Regions from separate parts of the Rhodococcus oxybenzonivorans genome, predicted to be linked through region 2. Evidence: riboswitches for the same ligand, from Rfam matches in the RefSeq annotation. Region 2 holds a riboswitch; each other region holds the start of a gene.

Region 1 (3,268 bases), 820 kb from region 2:
GTGCCAACAGTGGATTGGGGGAGGTGGCTGCGCGCGCACTCGCCAAGGCGGGCGCCCACGTCGTCCTCGCCTGCCGCGACACCACGAAAGGCGACGCGGTCGCGCGCACCATCGGTGACAACGCCGAGGTCCGCCGACTCGACCTCGCCGATCTGGCTTCGGTGCGGGACTTCGCCGCGGGCATCGGTTCGGTCGACGTGCTGGTGAACAACGCCGGAGTGATGGCGGTTCCCCGGCGTAAGACTGTCGACGGCTTCGAAATGCAGATCGGCACAAACCATCTAGGCCATTTCGCGCTCACCGGACTGCTACTCGCCAAGATCACCGACCGAATTGTCACGATGTCGAGCACCGCACACAAGATGGGATCCATCGACCTCGACGATCTCAACTGGGAAAACCGCAAGTACAACCGGTGGAGCGCGTACGGACAGTCGAAACTCGCGAATCTTCTGTTCACCTACGAGCTACAGCGCAGACTCGCCGCGGCGGGGTCATCGGTCAAGGCTGTGGCCGCGCATCCCGGTTACGCATCGACCAATCTGCAGGCCCACACCGAGTCGGTACAGGACAAGCTGATGGCCGTCGGTAACCGAATCTTCGCGCAGTCAGCGGAGATGGGTGCTCTGCCCATGCTGTACGCGGCCGCCGTTCCCGATGTGGCGGGCGGTAGTTATCTCGGGCCGGACGGGCTGTTCGAGCAGCGTGGCCACCCGAAGGTGGTCGGTTCCAATGAGAAGTCGCGGGACGAGAAGACCGCGGGTGCCTTGTGGTCGCTGTCCGAGAACCTGACGGGCGTCGAATACACCTTCGCGTGACCGACGCCCGCCGGTAGGTTCAGTCCTCGGTGACGTCGAGGGTGACCTCGACATTTCCCCGAGTTGCGTTGGAATACGGGCAGACCTGGTGCGCCTTCTCGGTCAATTCGAGAGCCTCGTCCCGCGAGAGGTGGGGCAGGGACACTTCGAGGGTCACGGCGAGACCGAAACCGCCGCCATTCGCCGAGCCGATTCCGACGCGCGCACCGACCGCCGAGTCGGTGACATCTGCCTTGGCCTGGCGGGCCACCATCTGCAGTGCCGAGTGGAAGCACGCGGCGTAGCCGGCGGCGAACAACTGCTCCGGGTTGGTGCCGTTGCCCGAACCGCCCATCTCGACGGGGATGGCAAGGTCGAGATCGAGTCGGCCGTCCGAGGTGCGGGCGCGGCCGTTGCGGCCCTCTCCGGTGGCGAGGGCTTCGGCGGTGTAGAGAATCTGCACGGGATTACTTCCTTTTCAGGGGATCGGTTGCGGTGTACTGGTGTAGCGATTCGGTGAGACGACTCAAGGTGTCGCGGAGGGCGACGAGCTCGTCGACGTCCATACCCGTCGAGCCGGCCAGTGCGGCCGGAATGCCCACGGCGGAATGCCGCAGCTGGTTCCCGGCCTCGGTGAGGTGGATACCGACCCGCCGCTCGTCGGCCGAGTCGCGACGACGCTCGACCAACCCGAGAGATTCGAGTCTCTTGAGTAGCGGCGAGAGGGTGCCGGTATCGAGATTCAGGGCGTCGCAGATGTCGCGCACGCCGCGGCCGTCCCGTTCCCACAGCACCAGCAGAACCAGGTACTGCGGGTACGTCACGCCCAACTTCTCGAGCAGCGACCGGTAGGTGGCCGTCATGGCCCGCGATGCCGAGTAAAGGGCAAAGCACAACTGGCGGTCGAGGGTGAGAGGGTCGGTCACCCCAGAATGATTGCACACAACTTAATTGTGCGCAACAAAGATGGGTGCGGCTTTTTCTCTTGGCGACTGCGCTTAGACTGTCGCCAGTGACACGGGGTGCTGCCCGGCGAAAGCTGGGCGGCTGAGAACACACCCGTCGAACCTGAACTAGGTAGTGCTAGCGAAGGGATGTCGCGCCGACCGCTGATGCGTGCGGTCGTCCGGCGTTCCTCGCGGCCGGACGAAAGGTGCGCAATGCAGATCGACAAGCAGATCGTTCTCGTGACCGGGGGTGGACGCGGCCTCGGTTCCGCCATCGTGCGCTCGTTCGCCGAGCAGGGCGCACGGGTGGTGGTGAACTACCGTCGTAGCCGAGACGCGGCCGAGGAGCTCGCAGCGGAGGTGGGCGACGGGCAGGCCATCGCGCTACAGGCCGATGTCACGAACCGCGAACAAGTGGACGCCCTGTTCGGCGCGGCGGCAGACCACTTCGGCTCACCGATCACCACCGTGATCAACAACGCGCTCGCCGATTTCTCCTTCAACGGCGACGCCCGCGACAAGGCCGACACCATCTCGTGGGACGCCTTCGACGCGCAGCTGCAAGGAAGTGTCAAGGCGACTCTGAACACTACGCAAGCCGCGCTACCGGGCATGCGCTCCATCGGCTTCGGTCGCATCGTCACCATCGGAACCAACTTGTTCCAGAACCCCGTGGTTCCCTACCACGATTACACGGCGGCCAAGGCTGCAGCACTGTCACTGACCCGCACGCTCGCCGCCGATCTCGGTCCCGACGGCATCACGGTGAACATGGTGTCGGGCGGGCTGCTGCGCACCACGGACGCCAGCGCCGCCACTCCGGACGAGGTGTTCGACCTCATTGCGGCGAGTACGCCCCTGCAACGCGTCACCACTCCGGAAGAATTCGCCGACGCGGTGCTGTTCTTCGCCTCTCCGTGGTCGCGTTCGGTGACCGGCCAGAATCTCGTCGTCGACGGGGGATTGGTCAAAGACTGATGGCAGCACGTAAACAACTGCACCTCAACGCATTTCTTTTCGCCTGCGGACACCACGGCGCCGCCTGGCGGCACCCGGCGTCGCAGGTGGAACGGCTCACCGACATCGCCTACTACGAAGAGTTGGCGCAGACCGCAGAACGTGGCTGCTTCGACGCCGTCTTCTTCGCCGACGGACACTCGGTGCGAGACCCCGCCGCCGGCGGACTGTGGTTTCTCGAACCGCTGACGGCGTTGTCGGCGATGGCCCGGGCGACGGAGCGAATCGGGCTGGTCACCACCGTGTCCAGCACCTTCTACACGCCCTTCCACGCCGCCCGGATGCTTGCGTCGCTCGACCACATCAGTGGTGGCCGGGCCGGGTGGAACGTCGTGACCTCCATGTTCGACGCGGAGGCCCGTAACCACGGACTCGAGGAAATGCCGCCGCACGACGAGCGGTACTCGCGCGCCGCCGAGTTCGTCGACGTGGCACTCGCGCTCTGGGATTCATGGGACGCGGACGCGTTGGAACTCGACCGGGGCGGGGTGTTCGCCGACCCGGCGA
Region 2 (3,268 bases):
GCGAGTGTCCTCGTCGTAGGGAGCCCAGTGTTTCGACCCGTCCAACGCCGCCGGAACGCCATGCCGGACGAACGCGAGCCATCGGCGCTGAACGCGGCCGGACACCTCCAGTGCCGTCTTCCGCCCGCCCAACCAGAACGTGGGATCGACGTTCAGGGTGCCGAAGTTGCCGAACACGTACGGCAGCTCGGTGGCATGCCCCGCCCCGATGCGCGCAGCCTTGAGGATCGGGGTGGCCGCATCGAACCGGTACATCCACGTCGGTGAGTGGCGACTGTGTGCGTCCGCGACCCACAGGGCGGGCATCCGGAACGCGGCATCTCGGGACATCGCCAGCGCACCCCGAGATTTTCCGCGGTCCGGGTAGGCGGCCAGGATGTCGGCGAGCCGGTTGGCGGGGAGGTCGGGATGATCGGTGGCGATGGCCCGGAGCATCTCCTGCACCGAATCGGACGTGACCGGCAGCAACGGCGACTTCATCAGCTTGAAGAGCGAGGACTCGTCCTTGTTGGAACCGATGATGAGCGGGATCCGGTGGGAGTACCCCTTCTGGAACGCCGCCACCGGGTACCGCGGCAGGAAGTCGCGGTCGACGACAGGTGCCATGGCGAGTGTGCCCGGAATCTTGGTGGGCACCTCGTTGACCAGCGTGTCGCTGGCTTCGATGATCTGGTCGTACGGAAGGCGGAGCAGAGTGGCGGACTCCTCCGGCGCCAGCCTGAGGATGTCGAGGAATTGCCGGGCCACCGTGGCGGCGCGCTCGCTCCCGTAGACGGAGGTGGCCGGTGGGCTCTGCGCGATCGCACGGTGGAACAGTCCTTCCGCGCTCGGACAGGTCATCAGTGTGGTGATCGATCCGGCGCCGGACGATTCGCCGAACACGGTCACCTCGTCCGGATCCCCGCCGAAGGCCGAAATGTTCTCGCGCACCCATGCGAGTGCCGCGACCTGATCGCGCAGTCCGATGTTCGTCTCGAACACGTGCTCGGCCGTGGAGAACGACGACAGGTCGAGGAAGCCGAGCGCACCCACCCGGTAGTTGAACGACACCACCACCAGGTCACCGACGGTGGACAGGATGCGCCCGTCGTAGATGCTCTGCGCCGCCGTTCCCAGGCAGTACGCACCCCCGTGGATCCACACCATCACCGGCCGCGGTGTGCCGTCCGGTTCCGGGGCCCACACGTTGATCGAGAGGCAGTCCTCGTCCATCTCGAGTCCCGCGTCTATCGGCACGGCGGTGCCGTTCCCCTGCGGCGCCATGGGCCCGAAGATGGCGCAGTCGCGCACACCGTTCCAGGGGGACGGTGGGGCGGGCGCCCGGAACCGCAGCGCTCCGACGGGGGCTGCCGCGAACGGGATGCCCTTCCATGCGTAGACGTCGCCGTCGGCGTGCCCGCACACCGCTCCGTCGCGGGCGCGGACGACCAGCGTGTCGCCGGACTTCTCGACTTCCACGACTGACACCCCCTCACCGGGAATCTCCGGCCAAGGTACCAACGATGCGCAGAGGTGTCCGAGTGAACGGGGCTTTTCCGCGCTCCCGGCGGGCGGTGCTAGGGTCGGCTTGTTCTGACACGGGGTGCTCCGCACGGGCGGGGCTGAGATCACACCCGGGAACCTGCTCAGGTAATGCTGACGAAGGGATGTCATTGTAGTGAACAGCTCTGTCCATGATGCCGTCGTCGTGGGCCGGCACACCAGATTCACGGACCTCTTGTGGGACCGGACCACGGTGTTGCGGGACGCGATCGACGAGCTCGAATTTCTCCGCCGACTCGGTGACGGCACGCTTCCGCTGGACGTGTTCCGCACGTACATCGAACAGGACTTTCTGTACCTCACCGGGTACGCGAAAGCGCTGTCGCTGGTGGCCGCGCACGCTCCGGACCCCGTCGCCGCCGGCTTCTGGGCCAACTCCGCCGCCACCGCCGCCACCGTCGAGGCCAGCTTGCACCAGAATCTGCTGAGCGGCGGAAAGTTGCCCGCGTCGGACGCTCAGCCGCAGCATTCGCAGGCCTGTCTCGGGTACGTCTCCTATCTGACGGCCGTCGCCGCCACCGAGCCGTATCCGGTTGCCGCGGCTGCGGTACTGCCCTGCTTCTGGATCTACGCCGACGTGGGACGACGACTCGCCGCCAGCGCCCGCGAGGTGCTCTCCGCGGACCCATCGCATCCGTACGCGCAGTGGGTGACCACCTACGATGCCGAGGAATTCCACGCTGCCGTGGCCACCGCCCGCGAACTGGTGGACGCTGCCGCCGACGCCGCCACCGAAGCGCAGCGTGAGGCCATGATCGAGGCGTTCGTCGTCGCCAGCCGGTACGAACTCCTGTTCTGGGATACCGCCCTGAACGAGCAGAAGTGGCCGAAGTCGTGACGTTCTTCGCGCGCACGAAGCGCGCCGCCGCTGCAGCCGTCGTCCTCGTGTCCGCACTCTCCGTACTGGCCGGGTGCGCCGACAACGGGTCGTCGGGCGACACCATCAGATTCGCCCTCGACTGGACGCCGAACACCAATCACACCGGTTTGTTCGTCGCCCTCGAACAGGGCTATTTCGCCGACGCCGGACTCGACGTGGAGGTTCTGCCGTACAACGACACGTCCCCTGACACGCTCGTCGACGCCGGCAATGCCGAGTTCGGCGTGAGTTTCCAGAGTTCGGCGACCTTCTCCAAGGCTGCGGGTGCCCAGACGAAGTCCGTGCTCGCACCTCTGCAGCACTGGGCCACGGGCATCGCGGTCAGGGCGGACCGCCCCGACATCACCCGCCCTCGGGACTTGGACGGCAAGATCTACGCGGGCTTCGCCGACCCCGACGGCGAAGCGACGCTGAAACAGATCATCCGGAACGACGGCGGCAAGGGTGAATTCACCACCGTCACCCTCGGCACGTCCGCGTACGAGGCGGTCTACTCCGGCACCGCCGACTTCACCGTGTCATTCTTCGCGTGGGAAGGCATCGAGGCCGAGCACCAGGGAACGCCGATGCGGTACTTCCACTACACGGACTTCGGATTTCCCGACGCGTATGCACTCGTGATCGAGGGCAACGAGGGATGGATGGCCGAGCACCCCGAGGAGGCACGGAAGTTCGTCCAGGCCCTGCAGCGGGGCTACCAGTTCGCGGCCGACCAGCCCGATCAGGCCGCGCAGATGCTGATCGACGCCAATCCCGGTGCGTTCCCGGACGAGTCGCTGGTGCGGGAAAGCCAGCAGATGCTCTCGTCCCAGTACATGAAGGATTCCACCGGGACCGTCGGTACAC
Region 3 (3,268 bases), 590 kb from region 2:
CGGTGGACGCCAGCATGCCCGTTTTCGCCGCTCCCACGCCGATGTCGCCGACGACGGAGCGCACCTGCGCCGCCACCGTCTCGGGTGGAATTTCGTGGAACCCGCTCACACCGACGGAGTTCTGCACGGTCACGGCGGCCACCGCGACGCATGCGTGGACACCGCACAGAGCCATCGTCCGTGAGTCGGCCTGAATTCCGGCGCCACCGCCGGAATCGGTGCCGGCGATGGTGAGGACTCGGACGGGGGTCTGGCCGTCGGGGGCCAGGGGCAGCAGCTTCACGGAGGGGACCTTACCGATTCTCTGAGGTGACGGATTCGACGGGCAGATATACGCGGCCACCTGCGCCGACGAACTCGTCCGACTTCTCGGCCATGCCCGCCTCGATGGCCTCCACCGAATCGAGGCCGTTCTTCTCGGCGTACTCCCGGACATCGGCGGAGATCCGCATCGAGCAGAACTTCGGGCCACACATCGAGCAGAAGTGGGCCGTCTTCGCGGGCTCCGCAGGCAGGGTCTCGTCGTGGAACTCACGGGCGGTGTCCGGGTCGAGGGACAACGCGAACTGGTCGTGCCAGCGGAATTCGAAGCGCGCCTTGGACAAGGCATCGTCTCGTTCCTGCGCCCGAGGGTGCTGCTTGGCGAGGTCGGCGGCGTGCGCGGCGATCTTGTACGTGATCACGCCGGTTTTGACGTCGTCGCGGTTCGGCAGCCCGAGGTGCTCCTTGGGCGTCACGTAGCAGAGCATGGCGGTGCCCGCCTGCGCGATCATCGCCGCACCGATGGCAGACGTGATGTGGTCGTAGGCTGGGGCGATATCGGTGGCCAATGGGCCCAGGGTATAGAACGGCGCCTCTTCGCACAGTTCCTCCTCCAGGCGTACGTTCTCGACGATCTTGTGCATCGGCACGTGTCCGGGGCCTTCGATCATCACCTGCACGCCATGGGATTTCGCGATCTTCGTGAGCTCACCCAGGGTGCGAAGCTCCGCGAACTGCGCCTCGTCGTTGGCATCCGCGATCGACCCCGGCCGGAGCCCGTCGCCGAGCGAAAACGTGACGTCGTAGCGGTGCAGGATCTCGCACAACTCCTCGAAGTGCGTGTACAGGAACGACTCCCGGTGATGTGCCAGGCACCAGGCCGCCATGATGGAGCCGCCGCGCGAGACGATGCCGGTGACGCGACGCGCGGTCAGCGGAATGTATCGGAGCAGCACTCCGGCATGGACCGTCATGTAGTCGACGCCCTGCTCGCATTGTTCGAGCACGGTGTCCCGGTAGATCTCCCAGGTGAGGGCGGTCGGATCGCCGTTCACCTTCTCGAGTGCCTGATAGATCGGCACGGTACCCACCGGGACCGGTGAGTTACGCAGGATCCACTCGCGTGTCTCGTGAATGTTCTTGCCGGTCGAGAGGTCCATGATGGTGTCGGCGCCCCAACGGGTGGCCCACACCATCTTCTCCACTTCTTCGGCGATCGAGGACGTGACCGCGCTGTTGCCGATGTTCGCATTGATCTTCACCGCAAACGCCTTGCCGATGATCATCGGCTCGAGTTCTGCATGCTTGCGGTTGGCCGGGATCACGGCCCGTCCCGCAGCGACCTCGGCGAGCACGGTGTCCGGTGAGACACCCTCGCGCGCAGCGCAGTAACGCATTTCCGGGGTGAGGACGCCCGCCCGGGCGGCGTCCAGTTGGGTCTGCCCGCGATCCCCGGACCACTGCTCGCGGATGCGGGGCAGCCCGGCGGAAACGTCGATCTGGGCGTTGGAATCGGTGTACGGGCCGGACGTGTCGTACAGGTCGAGATGCTCACCGTTGGTCAGGTGGACGCGCCGGACCGGTACGCGAATGTCGTCGCTCCACTGCACGTATTCCTTGGTGCTGCCCGCGATAGGCCCCGTCGTGACGGACGTGGCCGTAGATACAGTTCTGCTCATCGAGATGCTCCCTACGCCGGCATTACCCGGACAGGTTCGACGGTCGACGGCCCTAGCCGTCCTCTCAGCCCGCTGGTGCGAGCCCCCGTGGATGTGTAGTTGTCGCACAGACTGTAACCGACATGTCTGTGAGAAATCATTCCGGGGAACCTTGGACAGCGGCCCGGAGAGTCGGTATAAATGGTGACGTACATCACGTTTTGATCACGGAGCAAACACCAGGAGGTCGCAATGCTGACGGACTCGCAGGTTGTGGACGTGATCGACAATGCCGGTCAGAACCGCTTCGAGCTGCGACTGAGTGGGGACCTGGTCGGAATCCTCGGATACTACGACCTCTCGGGGCCGCCGACCGGCGCCGGCGCCGGGGTCGGGGTGACGGCCGGTCGGCGCCCGCCCGGCGTCCCGGCTCCGATCGTCTCGTTCATGCACACGGTGATCGTCGAGGACTTCGGGCATCGCGGACTCGCGTCGATGATGGTGGGGCGCTCCCTCGACCTGGCCAGGGAATACGGCTGGAAGGTGCGACCGGTGTGTACCTACGTCCAGCGCTTCCTGTCGGCCCATCCGGAGTACCGCGATCTTGTGGTACCGATCGAACGCTGACCGCTGCGCGAAAAACCCGGCAACGAATCGATCCCGGTTACGGCGTTTGTGCTCCCCCCGTCTGCGACTTACTGGTTCCATGGTGGCATGGATCACATTTCGAAGTCTTCCCCGGCGGGCAGTGCCTCGGCGTCGGGCAATGTCTCGGCCGCCGATGTTCGCGTACTCGACGATCCGGCTCACGAACGCTTCGACTTGTGGCTCGGTGACGAACTCGTCGGGATTCTCGGCTATCGCGACGAGGACGACATTCCCGGCTTCACGGCGAAACCGGGTGAGGTGGTGGCGTTCATGCACACGGTGGTGAAAGAGGAATTCGGCGGACGAGGATTGGCCGAAACACTAGTCCGCGCAGCCTTCGACGAGGCACGCGCTCGCGGGTGGAAAGTACGCCCGATCTGCACCTACGTCCAGCGCTATCTCTCGCGGCACCCGGAGTCCCTCGACATCCTCGTCGAGGACTGAATGTCTCTACGCCTCCGCGTTCGTGCAGTTGCGTCAGTCTCCGAGGTCGACGATGACCGGCGCGTGATCGCTCGCGCCCTTTCCCTTACGTTCGTTGCGGTCGATCTCCGCCTTGTCGACCCGGCCGGCGAAAGCGGGCGAGCCGAGGATGAAGTCGATCCGCATTCCCTGTTTCTTCGGGAATCGCAGCTGCGTGTAGTCCCAGTAGGTGTACACGCCCGGACCCGGTGTGTGCGGCCGCACAACATCGGTGAAAC

What was found. Region 2 has a riboswitch for thiamine pyrophosphate ahead of CBI38_RS10220 (TenA family protein). Riboswitches for the same ligand answer to the same signal wherever they lie in the genome.
Region 1: linked by a shared signal. The riboswitch ahead of CBI38_RS06270 (3-oxoacyl-ACP reductase) and the one ahead of CBI38_RS10220 (TenA family protein) in region 2 are both predicted to bind thiamine pyrophosphate.
Region 3: linked by a shared signal. The riboswitch ahead of thiC (phosphomethylpyrimidine synthase ThiC) and the one ahead of CBI38_RS10220 (TenA family protein) in region 2 are both predicted to bind thiamine pyrophosphate.

Annotation. Positions count from the first base shown of each region.
Region 1 covers NZ_CP021354.1:1,302,432-1,305,699, forward strand. The annotation lists gene CBI38_RS06255 (oxidoreductase) at 1-818, shown strand, start outside; gene CBI38_RS06260 (organic hydroperoxide resistance protein) at 838-1,260, opposite strand; gene CBI38_RS06265 (MarR family winged helix-turn-helix transcriptional regulator) at 1,265-1,723, opposite strand; TPP riboswitch at 1,806-1,909, shown strand; gene CBI38_RS06270 (3-oxoacyl-ACP reductase) at 1,958-2,722, shown strand; gene CBI38_RS06275 (LLM class flavin-dependent oxidoreductase) at 2,722-3,268, shown strand, end outside.
Region 2 covers NZ_CP021354.1:2,122,627-2,125,894, reverse strand. The annotation lists gene CBI38_RS10225 (carboxylesterase/lipase family protein) at 1-1,458, opposite strand, end outside; TPP riboswitch at 1,569-1,664, shown strand; gene CBI38_RS10220 (TenA family protein) at 1,658-2,380, shown strand; gene CBI38_RS10215 (ABC transporter substrate-binding protein) at 2,377-3,268, shown strand, end outside.
Region 3 covers NZ_CP021354.1:1,531,795-1,535,062, forward strand. The annotation lists gene thiD (bifunctional hydroxymethylpyrimidine kinase/phosphomethylpyrimidine kinase) at 1-283, opposite strand, end outside; gene thiC (phosphomethylpyrimidine synthase ThiC) at 294-1,940, opposite strand; TPP riboswitch at 1,932-2,039, opposite strand; gene CBI38_RS07305 (GNAT family N-acetyltransferase) at 2,172-2,546, shown strand; gene CBI38_RS07310 (GNAT family N-acetyltransferase) at 2,634-3,011, shown strand; gene CBI38_RS07315 (exodeoxyribonuclease III) at 3,045-3,268, opposite strand, start outside.